DNA from 3 places in the Mesorhizobium sp. M1399 genome. Region 3 is predicted to be linked to each of the others. Evidence: riboswitches for the same ligand, from Rfam matches in the RefSeq annotation. Region 3 holds a riboswitch; each other region holds the start of a gene.
What was found. A riboswitch is a leader RNA that binds a small molecule or an ion and turns the genes downstream of it on or off. The one in region 3 is predicted to bind cobalamin.
Positions count from the first base shown of each region.

Region 1: it holds a riboswitch for cobalamin, as region 3 does, so the genes downstream of both, metE (5-methyltetrahydropteroyltriglutamate--homocysteine S-methyltransferase) here and NKH05_RS15800 (DUF1636 family protein) in region 3, are expected to answer to the same signal.
Region 2: it holds a riboswitch for cobalamin, as region 3 does, so the genes downstream of both, NKH05_RS23500 (ABC transporter ATP-binding protein) here and NKH05_RS15800 (DUF1636 family protein) in region 3, are expected to answer to the same signal.

Region 1 covers NZ_JAMYKZ010000022.1:49,241-51,503, forward strand. Annotated here, with positions in the region: gene metE (5-methyltetrahydropteroyltriglutamate--homocysteine S-methyltransferase) at 1-1,217, opposite strand, end outside; cobalamin riboswitch at 1,313-1,513, opposite strand; gene NKH05_RS28455 (hypothetical protein) at 2,177-2,263, shown strand, end outside.
Region 2 covers NZ_JAMYKZ010000013.1:148,798-151,060, reverse strand. Annotated here, with positions in the region: gene NKH05_RS23505 (GyrI-like domain-containing protein) at 1-482, opposite strand, end outside; cobalamin riboswitch at 777-980, shown strand; gene NKH05_RS23500 (ABC transporter ATP-binding protein) at 1,073-1,891, shown strand; gene NKH05_RS23495 (ABC transporter substrate-binding protein) at 1,888-2,263, shown strand, end outside.
Region 3 covers NZ_JAMYKZ010000008.1:139,298-141,560, forward strand. Annotated here, with positions in the region: gene cobW (cobalamin biosynthesis protein CobW) at 1-368, opposite strand, end outside; gene NKH05_RS15800 (DUF1636 family protein) at 365-799, opposite strand; cobalamin riboswitch at 838-1,041, opposite strand; gene NKH05_RS15805 (winged helix-turn-helix domain-containing protein) at 1,071-2,263, opposite strand, start outside.

The DNA.
Region 1 (2,263 bases), on a different contig from region 3:
GCGGCAGCCTCGGCAGACGCTTTCAACGCGCCTGCCACCGCATCCCTGCCTTGGGACAGGGCCCGGGCAAGCAACACCAACTCGTCGGTCTTCTGGGCCGCGAAGGCGAGCCACGACCTGATGTCCGCGTCGAGTTCCGTCTCCATGCGGAGGTCGATCGGCACATGCAGCATCGAGCAAGAAGGCGCGATCTCGACGCGGTCCAAGGGCCAGCCGGCGACGATCGGTTTGATGCGGTCGAGAATGGCGGGCAGGTTCGCACGCCAGACGTTGCGGCCATCGATCAAGCCAAGCGAGAGCACCAGATCCTTCGGTGCGAGCCGACCCACCGTTTCCAGCTGCTCGGGAGCGCGCACGAGATCAATATGCAGCCCGGCCAGGGGCAGAGAAACCGCGGTTTCGAGATTGTCTCCCAGCGGCCCGAAATAGGTAGCCAGCATGATCTTCAGCTCGGGCGCGGCTTTCGACAGCTGGCCATAGGCGAATTCGAACGCAGCTCGTTCGTTCGGGTTCAGATCGAGGACAAGCGCTGGCTCATCGATCTGCACCCAGTCGGCTCCAGACAGCTTCAGCCTCTGCAGGAGTTGCTCGTAGACGGGCAGCAGCCGCGGCAGGAGCGCGATGGGATCGAATCCTTCGGCAGGCGATTTCGCCAGCTTGAGGAAGGTGATCGGTCCAAGGATGACTGGGCGTGTGTGAACGCCGAGAGCTTTAGCCTCGATGAAGTAATCGACCGGTTTCGTCGACGAGAGGGCGAACGTCTGATCATCGTTGAGTTCCGGCACAATGTAGTGATAGTTGGTGTCAAACCACTTGGTCATTTCCATCGCGGTTACATCAGACCGATGAGCCGCCTGCTGGTGACCAGCGTGTCGACAATCCTCCGTCTGACCCTGGTTGCCCCGCGCCATTGCGAAGTAGATGTCAAGTGGAACCTCGCCGCTATTCCAGCCGTAACGGGATGGAACGGCGCCGACCATGGCTGCGGTGTCGAGCACATGGTCGTAGAGCGAGAAGTCGTTCGACGGGATTTTCGACACGCCGCGATCGTGCTGCTCCTCCCAGCTAGCGGCACGGAGCGCCTTCGCGGTCGTGAGAAGGTCGGCAGCGGACGATTTTCCGGACCAGTAGCTTTCAAGCGCGAATTTCAGTTCTCGCCGACGACCGAAGCGGGGCACGCCGAGCGTTGCTACAGGAATTTGCTGAGAGACAGTCATGCCAGACCCCGATGGTTGGGGCGTCGGTCACAAGGAAGGCGCTAGCAGGCCGGCACGAACGCCAGGCTGCAGCGGCCACCGAGACACCCCGCCCGTGGACGTAATTCGCCGTGGCAGGTCTCCTGGCTCGCGGGGTCATAGCCTCTACCCGTCTTCCCAAGGCTATTCGCCTCAGTGACATGAGTGGGGTTGGCTCGCCGCTAACAGTTGCGGGGGCAGCGCCGGCATCGCACCGGCTTCCCTCTTAGCTCCGCTGCGGCAGCGCCGTACGGAGAACCACGACGCGGGAGACAATTACAGCAGTTCGCTTCTTTGTCAACGCCGCATAAAGAAATGTTTATGTCGTTATGTTAAATTTCCGTTGGCATGTTCCAAAGGTCGCCTCGAAAGCGAAAACTGTGGAAGCCTTGAGCGGCCGGTAAATCAAAGCAATGACGCACGGCGCCCTTGTCCAGGAGGATAGGGGTTCGTCGGCTGCCGGCAGCAAACATACCGGCAAGCGCGGTGGTGCTGCTTAGCGCATCATGCGAACCACCTCGGCGTCGAACTTCGGCTCCGAGGTTCCGACCGCTTCGTTGGTGATCTGCTCGCGACCATATTCGGCTCAATGGCGAGGCTGTTGCCCATGTGGAAGCTGTTGGCCGTGATGCCCTCGGTGATACGACACAACGATTTCGAGGGGAGCACCCGAGGCCAGGCGCAGCGGCGTGTTGCGAAGTGATCGAGGCCAATGTCTCGAACTGCTTGTTCGCGGCCCACCGGCTCAAGGTAACCCGCCTTAAACCACCGGGCCAGCTCAAGTCCTGTCCAAATGAGGCCTGAGCGGCAAATCGTCGTGCACGCGCACGGTTTGTGATGCGTCTTGGGCGGGCAATCGCCACGGTGCAGCGCGCAGAAGCGGTCCCCAATTGGGAAGCCGAGGGCGTGAGGGCAAGCCAGCGCCACAGGCGGAAGGGGACTTGGACCTGTTTGCCCTGCTGGACCACAAGTTCGCGACACAGGGCCTCAAGGTGAAGACCAAGAGTGATTATGCGCGGGACCTCGCC
Region 2 (2,263 bases), on a different contig from region 3:
CCGAACCGCTGCCACTGCATCGGGATGCCGGCGCTGGTTTCGCAGCTGTAACGCTCGCCGAGACCGGCGATGAGAAACGGCCGGCTGGTCTCAAAACGCGGTGGTTCGAGAGTGGCGAGAAAGGACTGGTCCATCAGGATCGGCTCCACAAGATCGAGGTTGTCGAGCGAGCCTTGTGCGCGTACCAGTTCCGGCGTGGTGCCGAACTGGTCGCGGAAGGCGCGGGTGAAGGCCTCATGCGAGGCATAGCCGGCGTCGAGCGCGACCGAGAGGATGTCGGGTGCGCCGGCGCCAAGCTTGCGCGCCGCTTCGGTCAGTCGGCGAGAACGGACGTAGCTCATCACCGAACGGCCGGTAGCCGCGCCGAAAGCCCGCGTCACATGAAAGCGCGACACCCCGCTGCTCTTGGCGACATCGTCCAGCGAGACTGCTTCGGGCAGATGGCTTTCGACGAACCACAGCGCCTTCTCGGTCGGATTCATTTGGCACCTCGCATTGGCCCAGTCTCCGCATTGGCCCAGTCTTTACATGGCCCAGTCTTTACATTGGCCATGTCTTATATTGGCAAGATTATGGTGCCGCTTCCTGGCGGAGGCAGTTTGATCGAAATTGCGCACTGCGCAAATCGAGAGCGACGGTCGTCGGCAATTCGCAGGCGTCGCGCGAAAAGGCTTGACAGGAAGCGGGCAAACGTCCTTTTAAATGTAACGTTATTACATCACGAGATCTATATGGCTCCTTCTGACAAGACTTATTGCGCTGTGATTGGCGGAAAACTAGGGTGGCTGACTGATGGTCCCCGAGTCGAAAGGCAAGGGGTGAAAAGGGAACACGGTGAGATCTTCGGATCGAGGCCGTGGCTGCCCCCGCAACTGTAAGCGGTTAGCAAAATCCGAAGTGCCACTGGCCGGCAAGGCTGGGAAGGCAGGATGGCGCAAAGACCCGCGAGCCAGGAGACCTGCCATCAGCATGAGTTGACCGGACGGGGTGTGCCGGGAGGAGACGTGGACATCGGTCTTGTCGGCCGGTCCGTCCAGCTTCCTTCCGTCGCCATTGAGAAAGTGACGGTAAGTTGGACGCCTCCCAGCCTCTTCTTGAAGCGTGTGAACTGAGCGCGACGACGAATGGCCGGTGCCTGGTCAGCGCGGTGAGCCTTTCGATAGCGCCGGGCGACCGCCTCGCCATCATCGGCCCCAACGGCGCCGGCAAGACGACGCTGCTGCGCATGCTATGCGGTACGCTGCGGCCAAGCGCGGGAGATGTGAGATTTTCCGGACGCCGGCTGGAGAGGTTTTCGGACGCCGAGCGGGCACTGCACATGGCGGTCGTTGGCCAGACCGACCAGCCTGATCCGCGGCTTGCCGTGATCGACTACGTCGAGCTTGGGCGCGTCCCGCATGCCGGCTTGCGACGGAGGAGCGAGCAACGCGACATCGTCATTGAAGCACTTCGCAGAACCGGCCTGCTGCCGCTGCTCGGCCGCACGATCGGCTCGCTATCCGGTGGCGAGCGGCAACGCGCCCAGTTGGCGCGCGCCATCGCCCAGGAGCCCAAAATCCTGTTCCTCGATGAACCGACCAATCATCTCGATCCGCGCGCCCGCAGCGACCTTCTCGAACTCGTATCGCAGTTTGGCATGACCGTCGTGGCGGTGCTTCATGATCTGTCGCTTGTCACGCCATTTGCCACCAGGGTCGCGGTGATGAACGAGGCCCGCCTGCAGGCACTTGCCAGTCCGCGCGAGGCGCTGACCAAGAAGTTGATCCGCGAGATTTTCGGCGTTGACGTGCTTTGGCTGCGCCATCCCACCGAAGACCGCGAACTCACGGTCTTCGACGTTCCGAACCGCGCCTCTTCACATCCCGATTTGACCAAGGAGCAACATCCGTGAAACGCCTCGTACTGTCTTTTGCCTCCCTCCTACTTGCCCAGACCGCCTTCGCTTTCCCGGTAACCGTTGATAGCTGCGGCACGCCGCTGACGTTCGACGCCGCGCCGAAGCGCGCCGTCATCCAAGATCTGAACATGGCGGAGATGGCCTTCGCGCTGGGGCTGCAACCATCGATCGTCGGCCTGACCGGCATCACCGGATGGTATAAGGTCGGTCCGGAATTCAAGGCCGAGCAGGGCGCGATCCCGGAACTCGCGCCGAAATACCCGACCCTCGAAAACCTCGTCGCCGTCGAGCCCGATTTCTTCTTCGCCGGCTGGTATTACGGCATGAAGCCTGGCGGCGAGGTGACGCCCGATACGCTGGCCCCGC
Region 3 (2,263 bases):
TGGAAGGCCTGGACCAGCGGCTTGGGCAGGGCCAGCCCGGACGTCTCGATCAGGATGTGGTCGACCTTCGGCGTCAGCGACAGGATCTGGTCGAGCGCGGGGACAAAGTCGTCGGCGACAGTGCAGCAGATGCAGCCATTGGCCAGCTCGACGATGTTTTCCTCGGGGCAAGTGTCGATGCCGCAGCCCTTCAGGATCTCGCCGTCGATGCCGATATCGCCGAACTCGTTGACGATGATGGCCAGGCGCTTGCCTTTGGCGTTTTCGAGCAAATGGCGGATCAGCGTCGTCTTGCCGGCGCCGAGAAAGCCGGTGACGACGGTGCAGGGGACGCGCGAAACGTTGGCGGCCGAATCTGGGGAAGTCATATCAAGTCCTTCAAAAGGTCGAGGGGAGGGATGCGGGCAACCAAGCCGCGCTTCAGGCAATCGGGACGGCCGCGCCACGGAATGAGGCCGTCCGTCGAAGTAGCGAACAGCTTTGCCCCCGTCACCAGATCGGTGCCGCTGGTCGTGGTCAGGTCGCCGAAGACATAGCTCCAGCAGCCGTCGCGCAGCATCGCGGCGCTGAGCCGGCGCTTGCAATTGCCGAGGCATTCGACGGTGCGGATTTTAATGTTTTCGCTGGAAGCGGCGCGGCGCGTGTGCTCGGCGAGCAGTTCGCCGGCGCGGGGATAAGCGTCCGAACCGGTCTCGTCACGGCAGGACGAGCAGACGATGACGGTAACGCCGGCCGGGGAATCACCATGGCCGGACAATAAATCCGCTGTCTCAGCCGGAAAACTGCTGTCGCGTTCCAAATCAGGCTCCTTGCCCGGAAAACCCGCCAGGCGATCGGATTCTTATGTCCTAGACGGCAGGTCTCCTGGCTCGCGGGTCATCGCCTGGGTGCCGCCTTCCCGGGAATATCCCAGTGGTTTTCGGCCTTGGCTCGTCGCTTACAGTTGCGGGGACAGCCGCGGATTTGAAATCGAGATTTCGCACCGCATTCCCTCTTGGCCCTTGCCGTTGCGGGCAGGGGACCGTCTGGAACGGATTTAGGCTTGTGAAGGCAGTCGTGTCAACGCACGTCTATGACGCGGCGATATCTGCGAGCGGCTGGCCGAGGTCGCCGGCAGCCGTCACCTCGATGCGCTCGAGCCCGAGCCAACCCTGCATCTGCTTCAATTCCTCGAAAAGGGCGGCGGCAGTTTGCGGCGGGGCGCCGGGCTCCGAATAGGCGGCATGGACGCGCAATACGCCGGCCGGGCGGTCGGCCCTGAGGTCGACGCGCCCGACGATGCTGTCGCCGAGCAGGAACGGCAGCACATAATAGCCATACTGGCGCTTTTCGGCCGGCGTGTAGATCTCGATGCGGTAGTGGAAGTCGAACAACCGCTCGGTGCGCGACCGCTCGAAGACGACGGGATCGAACGGCGCAAGCAAGGCGCGCGCCTCGATCCTGCGCGGCAAACGGGCGTCCTTGTGGAGATAGGCTGTTTTGCTCCAGCCTTCGACGCTCACCGGCAACAGGTCGCCAGCCTCGACCAGTTCCTCGATGCGGCCCTTGATGTCGGCGGGCGAGAGGCGGAAATAGTCGCGCAGATCGCCCGCCGTGGCGACGCCATGGGCGCGGGCGGAGATGCGCAGCAGTTCGCGGTGGGCGTCCGCGGGGGACGGAACTGGCAAAGCGAGTACCGTTGGCGGCAGCACGCGCTCCGGCAGATCGTAGAACCGCTCGAAACCACGCCGGTGCGCCGTGGTGATGCGGCCCGCCCAGAACAGCCATTCGAAGGCATGCTTGGCATGGCTCCAGCCCCACCAGCCGCCCGAGCCCTTCTGGCCTTCGAAAGCCGACGCCGCGATCGGGCCTCGTTCAGCGACCTCGCGACAGATGTCCTCAATGTAGGCGGCGTGCTCGCGGCCCCATTTTGCCAGTCCGCTGTACATTTCCTCGCCGCGCTCGGCCCGCCGCATGCGCCAGCGCATCAGCGGATAGGTCTCGACGGGCAAGAACGAGGCTTCATGCGCCCAATATTCGAAGACCATGCGCTTGCGTGTCACCGCGGCGTCGTCGAGCAGCGCCAGCTTGTAGGGGCCAAGCCGCGAATAGAGCGGCATATAATGGGCGCGAACCACGGCGCTGACGGAATCGATCTGCAGCAGGCCGGTACGTGCAAGCACCCGGGCCAGATGCCGGCGGTCAGGCGTGCCGCTGGGGCGCGGGTCATTGAATCCCTGTGCCGCAAGCGCAATGCGACGGGCCAGGGCAAGCGAGATTTTTT